3 linked regions of the Desulfocurvus vexinensis DSM 17965 genome follow. The protein of the gene in region 1 interacts with the protein of each later gene in a pairwise test. Links are inferred from orthologs where the notes say so. Each region holds a gene or a part of one and is shown in the gene's direction. Other genes may lie near its edges.

Evidence for each region.
Region 2: the proteins of rpe (region 1) and eno interact in binary tests that used the Escherichia coli proteins (3 or more experiments, as listed by UniProt). The link is inferred for Desulfocurvus vexinensis DSM 17965 from one-to-one orthologs.
Region 3: the proteins of rpe (region 1) and G495_RS0102435 interact in binary tests that used the Escherichia coli proteins (3 or more experiments, as listed by UniProt). The link is inferred for Desulfocurvus vexinensis DSM 17965 from one-to-one orthologs.

The regions. Positions count from the first base shown.
Region 1 is NZ_JAEX01000001.1:355,531-360,230, reverse strand. Bases 1-2,731 are described here. They hold rpe (ribulose-phosphate 3-epimerase), read left to right. Parts: upstream 1-897; coding sequence 898-1,566; downstream 1,567-2,731. Other genes in these bases: G495_RS21515 (hypothetical protein), read right to left, coding at 2,660-2,731; G495_RS0101620 (hypothetical protein), read right to left, coding at 2,389-2,616; G495_RS0101625 (hypothetical protein), read right to left, coding at 2,192-2,386; G495_RS0101630 (PilZ domain-containing protein), read right to left, coding at 1,737-2,099; ahbA (siroheme decarboxylase subunit alpha), read left to right, coding at 438-896. Outside these bases: more of G495_RS21515, read right to left, coding at 2,732-2,806; G495_RS0101610 (DUF2207 domain-containing protein), read right to left, coding at 3,012-4,700. UniProt on the Escherichia coli protein: Catalyzes the reversible epimerization of D-ribulose 5-phosphate to D-xylulose 5-phosphate.
Region 2 is NZ_JAEX01000001.1:176,956-181,767, forward strand. What follows is about bases 1,202-4,044. They hold eno (phosphopyruvate hydratase), read left to right. Parts: upstream 1,202-1,898; coding sequence 1,899-3,191; downstream 3,192-4,044. Other genes in these bases: G495_RS0100760 (type III pantothenate kinase), read left to right, coding at 1,202-1,817; folD (bifunctional methylenetetrahydrofolate dehydrogenase/methenyltetrahydrofolate cyclohydrolase FolD), read left to right, coding at 3,286-4,044. Outside these bases: G495_RS0100755 (hypothetical protein), read right to left, coding at 1-853; more of G495_RS0100760, read left to right, coding at 1,026-1,201; more of folD, read left to right, coding at 4,045-4,152; ffh (signal recognition particle protein), read left to right, coding at 4,296-4,812. UniProt on the Escherichia coli protein: Catalyzes the reversible conversion of 2-phosphoglycerate (2-PG) into phosphoenolpyruvate (PEP). It is essential for the degradation of carbohydrates via glycolysis.
Region 3 is NZ_JAEX01000001.1:526,573-531,529, forward strand. What follows is about bases 629-3,616. They hold G495_RS0102435 (carbohydrate kinase family protein), read left to right. Parts: upstream 629-1,644; coding sequence 1,645-2,589; downstream 2,590-3,616. Other genes in these bases: G495_RS17190 (hypothetical protein), read left to right, coding at 709-1,266; cutA (divalent-cation tolerance protein CutA), read left to right, coding at 1,286-1,621; G495_RS0102440 (phosphotransferase family protein), read left to right, coding at 2,644-3,616. Also shown: upp (uracil phosphoribosyltransferase), read right to left, coding at 1-502; more of G495_RS0102440, read left to right, coding at 3,617-3,738; G495_RS0102445 (adenylyl-sulfate kinase), read left to right, coding at 3,735-4,349; G495_RS0102450 (MiaB/RimO family radical SAM methylthiotransferase), read left to right, coding at 4,346-4,957. UniProt on the Escherichia coli protein: Catalyzes the ATP-dependent phosphorylation of fructoselysine to fructoselysine 6-phosphate. Functions in a fructoselysine degradation pathway that allows E.coli to grow on fructoselysine or psicoselysine.

The DNA.
Region 1 (4,700 bases):
CAGAAGACCACGGCCATGCAGCTCAAGGCCACCTGCGCTCCGCACTACCACCGCATCCTGCGCCAGCGCGCCAAGGCCGAGGGCATCCCCGTGACCTTCGAGAACTTCGGGCTGGACGCCGTGTCGCGCGGCTGCCTGGGCGGGGTGGGCTTCTGCTTCGTGTCGCACACCGGGCAGGTCCAGCCCTGCGGCTACCTGGTGCTGGACTGCGGCAACGTGCGCGAGACGCCCTTCCCGGAAATCTGGAAAAGCTCGAAGATATTCAACCAGTTCCGCAACCAGGACGAGTTCACGGGCAAGTGCGGGGTCTGCGAGTACCACAAGGTCTGCGCCGGGTGCCGGGCCCGGGCCTACACCATGTCCGGCGACCACATGGCCGCCGAGCCGCTGTGCTCCCACGAGCCGGCCCGGGCGCGCCGCAAGGGGGAGGAGTCGTGATGGACGCCATCGACCGCAGAATCCTGGACGTGATCCAGTCCGGCTTTCCCGTGGCCGCGCGGCCCTATGCGGAGCTTGGCCGCGACCTGGGGCTGACCGAGGCCGAGACCCTGGCCCGCGTGCGCGCCCTCAAGGAGTCCGGCGTCATCCGGCGCATCGGGGCCAATTTCCAGTCCGCGCGCCTGGGCTGGCACTCCACCCTGTGCGCGGCCAAGGTGCCGCCCGAGCGCATGGAGCACTTCGTGGCCACGGTCAACGCCCACCCGGGCGTGACGCACAACTACCTGCGCGACCACGAGTTCAACGTCTGGTTCACCTTCATCGGCGAAGACCCCGAAACCGTGCAGCAGGCCCTGGCGGACATCGGCGCGGCCACGGGGGTGGACGTGCTCTACCTGCCCGCCACCCGGCTCTTCAAGATCAAGGTCGATTTCGCCATGCAGGGCGGGGAGGAGTAGCATGACCCGGCCCTTCCTGCTCTCGCCGTCCCTGCTGTCCAGCGACTACGGGCGCCTGGCCGAGGAGCTGGCCGCCCTGGAGGCCGCCGGGCTCAAGTGGGTCCACTGGGACGTGATGGACGGCGCCTTCGTGCCCAACATCACCCTGGGCGCACCGATCATCGGCGCCCTGCGCGGGCGCACGCGGCTGTTCTTCGACGTGCACCTCATGGTCGAGGAGCCCGCGCGCTATGTGGCCGATTTCGCCCGCGCCGGGGCGGACCTGATCTGCGTGCACGCCGAGGCCACCCGCCACCTGGAGCGCACCTGCGCCGCCGTGGCCGAGCTGGGCAAGCAGGTGGGCGTGGCGCTCAACCCGGCCACCCCCGTGGACGCCGTGCGCTACCTGCTGCCGCAGCTGGACCTGGTGCTCATCATGAGCGTCAACCCCGGCTTCGGCGGGCAGTCGTTCATCCCCTTCTCCCTGGACAAGATCCGCGAGCTGGCCGCCCTGCGCGACCGGCTGAACCCGCGCTGCCTGATCCAGGTGGACGGCGGCTGCACGCCCGAGAACACCGCCGCACTGGTGGCCGCCGGGGCCGACTGTCTGGTCTCCGGCTCGGCCTTCTTCAAGTTCCCGCCCTACAAAGAGCGCCACGAGGCCTTCCTGCGCGCCGCCGGGGCCCTGTAGCCGCGCCGCCGGGGCCGCCCGAAAAGGCCGCCGCACCCTTGCGGGTGCGGCGGCCTTTTTGCGTGGGGGCGCGGGGCGCGGCGCGGGGTCATGCGCAGGGGGCGCGGGGCGCGGGCTCATGGATGGGGCGACGCGGCAGGCGGCGCCGGACCCTGCGGCCCGGCCCGGGGTCAGCAGGGGCCCGCGCAGGGCCCGGCCAGCTCGGCGTCGATGGCGTCGGGGTCGCTGGCCGCGTAGCGCACCAGGTTGCGCAGGTGGGCGAACGTCGCGGGGTCCATCTCCTCGAAGGCCAGGGCCAGGGATTCGCCCCCGGCACGCGCGGCCCGGGCGGCGATGCCCAGCACCACGTCCGGGGCCAGGGTCAGGCGCACGGTGCAGGCGTCCCCGGCGTGCATGCCCAGGCCCAGGGGCGCCTCGCAGAGCATCCCGCGCAGGCTGATGTTCAGGCTGATCACAGGCACGGTCAGCCCCTGCCAGGACACGGTGGCTTCGAAGCGGGCCGGAACCCGGCTGCGGCTGCGCTGGTCGGTCATGCACCCTCCCGGCCCCCGCCCGGCGCCGCCGGGGCGCAGGGGTCCGGGCGTCACCGTACACCATCCGGCCCGGGGCTGCCAACCCCCGGCACTCATTTCCCGGCTTCGAGCTGGCGGATGAAAATCAGCGCCATGCCCACGGCCCACGCGGAAAGAATGATGAACCGCGGCCAGAAGGGTACGAAAAAGCGCGACAGGCCGATGAAGAGGATGCCTGCGGCGAAGTAGGCGATCTTCCAGGCATTCTTGTGCCACCAGGGCCGGGGCGCGGGAGTGGGCTCGGCCATGGTCAGCGGATCCTGGAGGCCAGGGCGTTCAGGCCGTAGAGCAGGCAGCCGCCGATGACCACCAGGATTAGCGCCGTCACCGGGTTGCGGTAGGAGCCGATGAAGCCCATGTAGTCGTCGATGACGCCCTCCAGGCGCATGGCCCTGATGAGCCCCAGGAACCCGTAGGTGATGAACGGGATGGCCAGCACGAAGGACAGGGCCTTGATGAGGATGCGCAGGATGTTCATGGCAGATACGGCTCCTGGCGAAGGGTTGCGGCGCGGGCGGGCCTCAGCGGCCCGGGGCCCCGCCCTGCCCGCGCTGGCGCGCGCGGCGGTTGGCGGCGCGCACGATGCCCACCCCGGCCCCCAGGGCCAGCAGGGTGAAGATCACGACCATGGCCGCAGCCTTCAGAAGGAAAGAAAGTGATTCCCACATGTTGCATTTCTCCGTATGCGCGTTGGCGCCCCCATGCTATAGCCCCGCGCGGGCCGAAAGGCAACCGCGCAGGCCACGCGCCCGGGGCTGCCAGCTGTCCGGGGCGCCGGGAACGCCCCGTTTGGCCGTGCCCGCGCGCCAGGGGAGGGGCCGGATTTCCCCATGACGGCAGGGCGTTCCATTGCATGCGCCGCCGCGCCCGGGGCTACCAGCCCCCGCCGCCCCCGCCGCCGCCGCCGCCGCCCGCGCGGCCCGCGCCGCCCGAGTCCCGCCCCGAGCCCGGGGCCGACGAGGACGCGGCGATGGCCCCGGCCAGGGAGCTGCCCAGCCCGCCCCCGCGCCCGCCCGGCCCCAGCCCCCCGCGCGCGGCCAGCCCCGCCCCGCGCGAGGCGGCGTGCGGATCGCGCCCGGCGGCCTCCAGCACGGCGCTGAACTTGCGCGCCCACTGCTGCTCGCAGTCCAGGGCCAGGGCGTAGGGCAGGCAGGCGTCGAACAGCTCCGGGGTCCGGTCCGGCGGGTTGAGCAGGTTCAGGCGCTCTTCCTCGGCCACGGCCAGATACAGGCGAAAGCCCTCCAGCTCGTCCATCACCGCGCGGCCCCCGGGCGTCGGGGCGCGCATGAGCCAGGCGAAGAGCACGGCCATGGCCCCGGCCAGGGCGACCACCGCCAGGGCCAGCCCGCCCGCCGTCGCGCCGAGCATGAACGCCCCGCCGCACCACCCGGCGGCGAAGGCCAGGGCCGGAACAAGGGTGCCCACGGCGGGCGCGGCCAGGGCGCGCAGCACGAGCCCCGCAGTGATGGCCGTCCAGACGGTCAGCCACAGGGCGAGGAAGGCGGCGGGCACCGGCTCGGGCGCGCCCCACAGCGCGGCGCCCGTGGCCGCCAGACCCAGGGCCAGCCCCGGCGCCAGCCAGGCCGCGTTGCCGCGGAAGAGCACCCCCCGGTAGCGCGCGGCCAGGGCCTTGCGCAGGGCCGCCCGCGCCGGGCGGACCACGGCGTGGGCCTCCTGGCGCAGGGCCACCTCCGGCCCCCGGGCGAACAGCGCCTCCAGCAGGGCCCGCTCCTCGGGTTCCAGGCCCTCGGCAGCGGCGGCGGCGCGGGCCACGGTCCAGGCGCCGCCGGGGGCGCGGTCCAGGCGCACGGCCCCGCGCACGGCCAGCCCCACCAGCGCGGCGGCGAACACATGGTCGTCGAAGCCCATGCGCAACACGTAGCGCGCCGCCCCGGGGCTGACCCCCGCCGGGGGCCGGAAGCGCGGCACCACCACCCCGCCCCCGGGGTCGCGGCCCACGCGGCGCCAGGCCCAGAGGTAGGCGCCCAGGGCCGCCAGCAGCCCGGCCAGGGCGCCCAGGGGCCCGGGGTTGTCGCGCGCCAGCCGGGCGGCCTCCCCGCCCGGGGCGGCCACCGCGCCCTTGCCCAGGCGCACGGCCACGGTCAGGCCCTGGCCGGGGGCCAGGGGCGCCGTGGTGGCGAAAGCGGCCAGCTCCGGGCCCTGCGGCCCGCCGCTGAACGCCGCGCCCCGCTGGCCGGAGAACCCGGTGAACGCCTCGGCGCCCAGCAGCCGCGCCCCCGGGGGCAGGGCCACCTCGCACGCCGCGTGCAGGATGGGCAGGGTCCAGCCCTGGCCCGTGACGTTCCAGTACAGTTCGTCGTGGTCGGCGAAAAAGCCCAGCTGGTCCGTGGTTTCGTAGGCCAGGGTGAAGGTGTGCGGCCCGGGCGGCAGCAGCGCGTCCTCGCGGCCCAGGTACACGCGCACCCCGCCGGGCCGGGGGCGGAGGGCGAAGGCCTCGGGAGCGCCGTCGCGCATGGCGCCGCGCACGGAAAAACCCACGCGGCGCACCAGCCCCAGGGCCTGGGCCCAGGGCGCGGGATGCGGGTAGACGGTGGGAAAATC
Region 2 (4,812 bases), 180 kb from region 1 along the record:
CCCCCAGGCCCGGGCGCCGGGCGAACCCGGCGTAGAGGGACACGGCCACGCCAGCCATGGCGGCCATGAAGAAGGCCGTGTGCACGGCGCCGTGGCCCATGAACAAAAGCATCACGTCGCGGCGGATGGTCAGCAGGAACCAGGGCCCGACCACGAGCTGGGCCAGGGTGGCCCGCAGGAACCAGCGCATCCCGCGCCGGACGTGCTCCGGCGCGTCGGGCCGCGCGGCGCGCTCGCCCCGGCTCCACAACAGGGCCACGGCCAGCCCGCCCACGGCCAGGGAGGCCAGCAGGAAATGCGCCACGCGCGGCAGAAGCGACGGGTCGCCCCAGTTGAGCACGGTGCCCCGGTCGTTCTCGAAATAGGCCAGCCAGCGGTCGGGGGTCAGGAACATGGTCAGGTTGTTGACGAAAAAGAAGGCCACCGCCGTCATGCAGACCACGGCCAGGGCCAGCACGGCGGTCCGCCCCTGGCCCAGGCGCTCGTAGCGGAAGTCGAACAGGTAGGCCATGTAGTAGGCGAACATGACCAGGAAGGGAACCGAGAGCCAGAACCAGCCCATGATGATGTCGCTGATGTAGAAGAAATGCCCGTAGAGCACCTGGAGGAAGAGCAGCGGCACCACCCCGAAGTTCACGGTGAAGGCGATGACCGTGGGCAGCTTGGTGGAGATGGCCTTGGCCGAGGGGTCGTCCGCCCCGCCCAGGCCGCCGGCCAGGGCCATGACCGCCGTGCCGAGCATGACGTTCACGAGCAGGATGTGTACCAGGAAGCCCAGGCTCAAGAGGGCCTGGAAGATCCACCACTGCACCTGGTAGGGCTCGGTGGCCGGAATGAGGGTCGTCGGGTCCATGGCGTCCGTCCTTTCTCCCAGGAATCTGGTCTGTTAATGGGTCGCACTCCTCCCATCCCATACCCTCGGCCAGGGAAAAGGACAACCTGTTTCGAACACGAAAAGGACGCTTGAGTTTCCGCGCCAAATCGCTACAGTCCTGGGAGCGGCGAAAGCCCGCGCCCGGACGGCCATGAACGACACCCCCTTCCTGATACTCGACGTCGGCAACACCAATATCAAGGCCGCCCTGGCCGCGCCCGGCGGGCAACCCGGCCCGGCGCGCGCCGTGGCCACCCATGGCGGGGCGCAGGCCCTGGAGGCGGCGGTGCTGGCCCTGTGCGCCGGGGCCGGGCTGGCCCCCGGCGCCCTGGCGGGGGCGGCGGTGTCGTCGGTGGTGCCTGCGGCAAACGGCGCCGTGGCGGCCCTGGTGCGCGAGCTGACGGGCCGGGACCCGCTGTTCGCCCCGCGCGACCTGCCCCTGGGCTTTGCCAACATGGCCGCCATCCCGCCCAACGTGGGGGCGGACCGGCTGGCCGGGGCCTTCGGCGCGCGCGTGGCCCTGCCCGGGGCCGGGCGCCTGGTGGTCGTCGATTTCGGCACGGCCACCACGGTGGACTGCGTGCGCGGCGACGAGTACCTGGGCGGGCTGACCTGCCCGGGCATGCGCACTGCGGCGGACGCCCTGACGGCGGGCACGGCGCTTTTGCCGCCCCTGGCCCTGACCCTGGACGAGCCCGCCCTGCGCCTGAGTTTCGACACCCAGGTCAGCCTGAACCAGGGCTTCCTGTTCGGCTTCGCGGCCCTGGCCGAGGGGCTGGCGGCGCGGCTGGCGGCGCTCATGGGCGGGCCCGCCGAGGTGGTGGCCACGGGCGGGCTGGCCCCGGCGGTGGCGGCCCTGTGCCCGGCCATCGGCCACGTGCGGCCCGCCTTGGTCATGGAAGGCCTGAGCGCCGCCCTTGTGGCGCAGGGCACACATTTCTGATACGAGGGACGCTGCGGCGTCCCGCCCCCGGCGCGCCCGGCGCGCCGCACACATGCAGCCATCCTTGCAAGGAGAGCACCCATGAGCACCATCGTCAATGTCTGGGCCAGGGAGATTCTCGATTCGCGCGGCAACCCGACCCTGGAGGTCGAAGTGACCACCGACTCCGGGGCCAAGGGCGTCGCGGCGGTGCCCTCGGGCGCCTCCACCGGCACCCGCGAGGCCCTGGAGCTGCGCGACGGCGACCCCGCGCGCTACGGCGGCAAGGGCGTGCAGAAGGCCGTGGAAAACGTCAACGGCGAGATCGCCGAGAACGTGGTCGGCCTGGACGCGCTGCGCCAGGTGGCCCTGGACAACGCGCTCATCGACCTGGACGGCACCGAGAGCAAGTCGCGCCTGGGGGCCAACGCCATGCTCGGCGTGTCCATGGCCGCCGCCCGCGCCGGGGCCAAGTTCCTGGGCCTGCCCCTGTACCGCTACCTGGGCGGCCCCAACGCCAAGGTGCTGCCCGCGCCGCTCATGAACATCATCAACGGCGGGGCCCACGCGCCCAACAACCTGGACATCCAGGAGTTCATGATCGTGCCCCTGGGCGCGGACACCTTCGCCGAGGCCCTGCGCATGGGCGCCGAAACCTTCCACAGCCTCAAGAAGATCCTGGCCAAGGACGGCCACGTCACCAGCGTGGGCGACGAGGGCGGCTTCGCGCCCAACCTCGCTAGCCACCAGGAGGCCTTCGAGTACATCATCCGCGCCATCACCGCCGCAGGCTACGAGCCCGGGCGCGACATCGCCCTGGCCATCGACGCGGCGGCCAGCGAGTTCCACAAGGACGGCATGTACAACTTTGCGGGCGAGAAGCGCATCCTGTCCGCCGCCGAGCTTATCGACTACTACGCCGACATGTGCTCGCGCTTCCCCATCGTCTCCATCGAGGACGGGCTGGCCGAGGGCGACTGGGACGGCTGGAAGGCGCTGTCGGCCCGGCTGGGCGAGACCATCCAGCTCGTGGGCGACGACATCTTCGTCACCAACCCCGAGATTCTGGCCCGGGGCATCGAGGAGGGCGTGGCCAACTCCATCCTCATCAAGCTGAACCAGATCGGCACCGTCACCGAAACCCTGGACACCATCGAAATGGCCCGGGGCGCCGCGTACACCACGGTCATCTCCCACCGCTCGGGCGAGACCGAGGACCATTTCATCGCCGACCTGGCCGTGGCCGTGAACGCCGGGCAGATCAAGACCGGCTCGCTGTCGCGTTCGGACCGTCTGGCCAAGTACAACCAGCTGCTGCGCATCGAGGAGGACCTGGAGGACGACGGCCTCTACTTCGGGCCCATCATGGGCGAGCAGTGGTTCGACATGGACTAGGGCGCAAGCCCCCGGAACGACGCGGGGCGCGGGAGCTTTACAGGCCCGCGCCCCGCTCCCTTTTCCCGGCCCCAACCCCAACCGGAGACGCAACATGATTCTTCTGGACGGCAAGGCCACGGCGGCCACCATCCGCACGGAACTCAAGGCCAGGGTGGACGCCCTGCGCCAGGACCACGGCCGCGCCCCGGGCCTGGCCGTGATCCTCGTGGGCGACGACCCCGCCAGCCAGGTCTACGTGCGCATGAAGGAAAAAGGCTGCGCCGAGGCGGGCATCGTCTCCTTCTCCCACCGCCTGGACGCCGCGGTGGCCCAGGGCGAGCTGGAGGCCCTCATCGACCGCCTCAACGCCGACCCCGCCGTGGACGGCATCCTGCTGCAACTGCCCCTGCCCAAAGGGCTGCACAGCCAGGCCTGCCTGGAGCGCATCGCCCCGGACAAGGACGTGGACGGCTTCCATCCCGAAAACATGGGCCGCCTGGCCCTGGGGCTGCCCGGCTACCGGCCCTGCACCCCGGCGGGCGTGATCGAGCTGCTGCGCCGCCACGGCGTGACCACGGCGGGCAAGCGCGCGGTGGTGCTGGGCCGCTCCAACATCGTGGGCAAGCCCATGGCGCTGATGCTGCTGGAATACGGCGCCCTGGGCGACGCCACCACCACCGTGGTCCATTCGCGCACGCCCCTGGACGACCAGCGCGCCTGCTGCCGCGAGGCCGATATCGTCATCGCCGCCGTGGGCCGCCCGCTGCACGTCAAGGCCGACTGGATCAAGGACGGCGCCGTGGTGGTGGACGTGGGCATCCACCGCACCGAGGCGGGGCTGGTGGGCGACTGCGATTTCGAGGCCATGAAGGACAAGTGCGCGGCCATCAGCCCCGTGCCCGGCGGCGTTGGGCCCATGACCATCGCCCAACTGCTGACCAACACCGTGGCCGCCTGCGCCGCGCACCTGGGCGCGTAGCCGGGGCCGCCCGGGCGGGGTGCGGCGCCGTGGCCGGGGGGGGGCACGTTCCCGCCGCCCCCGGCGACGTGGTTTGCGCACTTGACGAATCTGCGGCGGTTCTTTAATGAAAAGCTCTTTTTGCTTGCAGGAGCCCATAGCGCATGTTCGAAAGCCTCCAAGACCGCCTGGGCGGCGTCTTCAAGAAGTTCAAGGGTCAGGGCCGCCTGGATGAGAGCAACATCCAGGAGGGCCTGCGCGAGGTGCGTCTTGCGCTTCTTGAGGCCGACGTCAACTTCAAGGTCGCCAAGGATTTCGTGGCCCGCGTGGGCGAGCGCTGCCTGGGCCAGGAGGTGCTGCGCAGCCTGACCCCCGGCCAGCAGGTGGTCAAGATCGTCCACGACGAGCTGGTCACGCTTCTGGGCGGCGAGGCCAAGGGCCTGGAGCTGCGCGGCGCCCCGGCGGTGATCATGATGGTCGGCCTGCAGGGCTCGGGCAAGACGACCTCCTCGGCCAAGCTGGCCCTGTACCTGCGCCGGGTGCACAAGATGAAGCCGTACCTCGTCCCTGCGGACGTGTACCGCCCGGCGGCCATCGACCAGCTGACGACCCTGGCGCGCCAGCTCGACGTGCCGGTGCATCCGTCCCAGTCCGGGCAGGACCCGGTGGACATCGCCCGCG
Region 3 (4,957 bases), 170 kb from region 1 along the record:
GGCGCAGGCCCTCGGGCGCCGCCACCAGGAACAGCCCCCGGATGGACTTGCACCCGGCCTTCTTGAGCAGGTCGATGGTGGCGATGAGCGTGCCGCCCGTGGCCAGCATGGGGTCCAGGATCAGCGCCATGCGCTTGTCGATCTGGTTGGCCAGCTTCACGTAGTACTGCACGGGTTTCAAAGTTTCCTCGTTGCGGTAGAAGCCGACCACGCTGGTCTTGGCGCCGGGCACCATGTCCAGCACGCCGTCGAGCATGCCCAGCCCGGCGCGCAGGATGGGCACCACGGTCAGGGTCTTGCCCTCGATGTTGTCCACCACCACGTCGCCCGCCCAGCCTTTGACGGTTTTCTTCTCGGTCTTCAGGTCCTTGGTGGCCTCGTAGGTCAGCAGGCGGGCGACCTCGTTGGCGAGCTGGCGGAAGTCCTTGGTGGACAGCCCGTCCTGGCGCAGCAGGCCGAGCTTGTGCCGAACCAGCGGGTGGTCCACGACGTGCAGGGGCATGGTGTCTCCGTTTGATGAAGGGTGCGGCGGTGACGGAACCGGGGCAAATCCACAACCGCCTAACTCCGTTGGCGACCCGAGGTCAACCCTTTTGGCGCGCGGCGCGGGGCCAGGGCGGCCCGCCGCGTCCGGCGAAAGCGGTTTGCTTTTGCCGCCGGGCCTGCTATTCTCGGGCTTGCGCCGGGCCTGCGGCGCGGGAGGTGTGCATGGCCATGCTGTCTGCAAAACGCATCCGGCGCGCGGGGGCCGCCCTGGCCCTGGCGCTGCCTCTGGGTTTGTTCCTGTCCCTGGCCCTGGCCATGGCCGCGCAGGACGGCGCGGCCCTGCTCCAGGAGCGCTGCACGGCCTGCCACGGCACGGAGCTGGCCTGCGCCAAGCTCGGCAAGCTCGACCGCGGCGGCTGGGACTGGGTGGTCAACGAGATGCACCGGGGCGGCGCGCGCCTGGACGTGGACGAAAAGCGCATCCTGGTGGACTGGCTGGCGGCCCTGGAGCCGGGCAGCCCGCCCGTGTGCCCGGCCCCGGAGCAGGCCGCCCCGCCCGAGGCCCACGACGGCCCGACCCTGGTCATGAGCCGCTGCACCCGCTGCCACGACACGGTGCGCATCTGCCGCAACCTGCGCGGCAAGGGCAAGGACGCCTGGGACGTGACGGTGACGCGCATGATGATGCGCGGGGCCCAGGTGGACTCCGCAGAGAAGGCCCTCATCGTCGATTACCTTTTCGGCCTTCCGGCGGGCGCCGCGCCGGTGTGCCCCAAGTAGGCCGGGGCAGGGCGCGGCCATGGACACGGGAGCCCTCATCGTCTACATGACGGCGGCGGACGCCGACGAGGCCGCGCGCATCGGCCGCCTGCTGGTGCAGCGGCGCCTGGCGGCCTGCGTCAACGTCCTGGGGTCCGTCCGGTCCATCTATTCCTGGCAGGGCACCGTCCACGACGAGGGCGAGACGGCCTTCATCGCCAAGACCTGGGCCGACCGCCTGGACGAACTGATCCTGGCCGTGCGCCAGGCCCATTCCTACGACGTTCCCTGCATTGTGGCCCTGCCCCTGGCCGGAGGCAGCGCCCCGTTCCTGGACTGGATCCGCGAGCAGACCCGGCCCGACACGACCGCATAATCCCGAAAGGAGATCCCCTGCCCATGCACATCCTCGTCTCCGGCTCCCTGGCCTTCGACCGCATCATGAGCTTTCCCGGCAGGTTCGCCGACCATATCCTGGCCGACAAAATCCACATCCTCAACGTCTGCTTCGTGGGCAACGGGCTGACCGAGCGCTTCGGCGGCACGGCGGGCAACATCGCCTACAACCTGGCCCTGCTCGGCGAGCACCCGCGCATCCTCTCCGCCGCAGGCAAGGACTTTGACCGCTACCAGGAGCGCCTGACGGCTCTGGGGCTGGACCTGTCGGGCGTCTGCCGCGTGCCCGGCGAACTGACGGCCAACTGCCACATCACCACCGACCAGGCCGACAACCAGATCACCTGCTTCAACCCCGGGGCCATGGGCACGCGCTGCGGCTTCGATGCCGCCGGGGTGGACCCGGCCCGCGCCCTGGCCATCGTCTCCCCGGGCAACCTCGAAGACATGGTGGCCCTGCCCGCGCTCTACAAGGGCAAGGGCATCCCCTACATCTTCGACCCCGGGCAGAACATCACCGCCCTGTCCGGCGAGGCCATGGCTGGGTGCATCGACGGGGCCATGGCCCTGGTCTCCAACGACTACGAGCTGGAGATGATCATGAAGGCCACGGGCCGGTCCCTGGCCGAGCTGCTGGGCATGGCCGGCAGCGTCATCACCACCCTGGGCGAGCAGGGCGCGCGCATCCACGCGGCGGACGGCACGGTCACCGAGGTGCCCGCCGTGCCGGTGGCCCGGGTGGTGGATCCCACGGGCGCGGGCGACGCCTTCCGCGCCGGGCTGCTCAAGGGCCTGGCCCTGGGGCTGGCCCTGCCCGAGGCCGCGCGCCTGGGCGCCGTGTGCGCCAAATGGGCCGTGGAGAACCTGGGCACCCAGGAGCACGCCTTCACCCAGGACGAGTTCTGGGCCGTGTACGAGCGCCACTTCGGCCCGGCCCCGGCGCGCTGACGCCTGCGGGCGCCCGGGGCGCCGGGTCGGCCAAACTGCACAAGGAGGCCGACGATGATCGAGCTGACGCGCGAGAGCGTGGAACGCTACCTGGGCGAGGCCCTGGGCGGCCAGGTGCGGGTCACGGCCCTGGGCGCCGTGGGGTCGCTGGACGAGCAGGGCATCAAGGACTTCGGCTATGGCCGCCCGGTGCTGGTGCGCTGGGAGCGCGCGGGCAAGGTGGGCGAGGCCGTGTTCTCGCTCATGCGCGGTGACCGCTACGGCCACCAGGACTACTGGGACCGCGCCCGGGTGGCCATCTTCCAGTATGAGACCGGCGCGCGCATGGAACGCCACGCCCGGCCCCTGGGCATGGGCTACGTCAACGCCTCGGGGCGGCTGGTGCCCGTGCGCGCGGCCCGCGAGTTCTTCATCGTCAACGAGATGCTCCCGGGGTCGGACTATTTCCTGGAGCTGGAGCGCATCGGCGAGCACGGCCTGACGGAGTACGATCTGGAGCTGGCGCGCGAGTTCGGGCGCTGGCTGGCGCGGGTGCATGCCGTGCGCCAGGACGACCCCGACCGCTACATCCGCCACGTGCGCAACCTCATCGGCGACTGCGAGTGCATCTACGGCATCGTGGACGGCTACCCGCACCCCTACGCGGCCTTCCCGCCCGAACGCTTCAAGGCCCTGGAGAGGCGGCTGGTGGACTGGCGCTGGAAGCTGCGCGGCTACACCCACCGCCTGGCCGAGGTCCACGGCGACTTTCACCCCTGGAACGTGCTGGTGACGCGCGACGACGCGGGCCGCTTCGACTTCCGCGTGCTGGACCGCAGCCGCGGCGTGTGGGGCGAGCCCGCCGGGGACGTGGCGACCATGACCCTCAACTACGCGCTGTTCGGCCTGCTGGGCGGGCGGCCCCGGCTGGAAGGGCCGTTCCTGGAGCTGTATACCGCCCTGTGGCAGTCCTGGCTCGAAGCCACGGGCGACACCCAGGCCATGGAGGTGGTGGCGCCGTTCTATGTGTTCCGGGGGCTTGTGGTCGCCTCGCCGCAGTGGTACCCACGCCACACGCCCGAGGTCCGCGCCGCGCTTTTGCGCTTCGTGGAGAACGTGCTGGAGGACGGGAGGTTCAACTACATGGACTTCAACCACTACCTGCGGTGAGCAGCGGCAAGCCCGGCGGGGCTGGCTGGGCCGTGTGGGTCGTGGGGCTGCCGGGGTCGGGCAAGTCGGCCCTGGCGCGCGGGCTGGCCCAGGCCCTGGCCGACGAGGGCCGCGACGTGGTGCTGCTGCAGATGGACGCCCGGCGCAAGGCCTATTTCCCGCAGCCGCAGTACAGCGCCGCCGAGCGCGAAGAGGCCTACCGCCTGTTCGCCGAGGAGGCCGCCGCCCTGGCCGCCGCCGGGCGCGGGGTGCTCATGGACGGCGCGGCGTATCGCGTGGCCTTCCGGGAGTACGCCCGGTCGCTCATCGCGCGCTTCGCCGAGGTCCATGTGCGCTGCCGGCTGGAAACGGCCATGGCCCGCGAGGCGCGGCGGCCCGAGGGGCTGGTCATGGCCGGGCTGTACGCCAAGGCCCTGGAGCGCCGCGAGACGGGGCGCCAGTTCCCGGGCCTGGGCGAGGTCGTCGGCGTGGACGTGCCCTTCGAGGAAGACCCGCGCGCCGAGCTGGCCATCACCAACGATGACATCCCCAAGGATGAAACCCGCCGCCGCGCGCTGACCTGGCTGCGCGGCTGGCTGGACGGCGCCACGGGCGCCGAAGCGAGCCCATGAATCCGGAAAACAAGACCTTTCATATCCTGACCTTCGGCTGCCAGATGAACGCCCACGACTCGGACTGGCTGGGCCGCGCCCTGGGCGCCCACGGCTGGACCCGCGCCCCCGAGGACCGCGCGCGGGTGGTGCTGGTCAACACCTGCTCGGTGCGCGAGAAGCCCGAGCGCAAGGTGTACGACCTGCTGGGCCGCCTGTCGCGCCTGGGGGCCGACGTGCCGGGGCGGTTTTTCGCTGTGGGCGGCTGCGTGGCCCAGCAGGTGGGGCGCGGGTTTTTCGAGCGCTACCCCCTGGTGCGCCTGGTTTTCGGCACGGACCAGACCGCGCGCGTGCCCCGCGCCCTGGACGCCCTGGCCTCGGGCGCCGAGCCCGGGCCCCTGGCCCTGCTGGACTTCGAGTCCGCCTTCCTGCCCCGGGCTCTGCACCTGCCCGCGCTGGCCGGGGAGCCCGGAGCCGGGGGGGAGCAGGGAGCCGTGCAGCCCGAAACCGGAGACGCGGCCCTGGCCCGGCCCGGGCAGGCCTTCGTGAGCATCATGCAGGGCTGCGACAACTTCTGCGCCTACTGCATCGTGCCCTACGTGCGCGGGCGGCAGAAGTCGCGCCCGGCG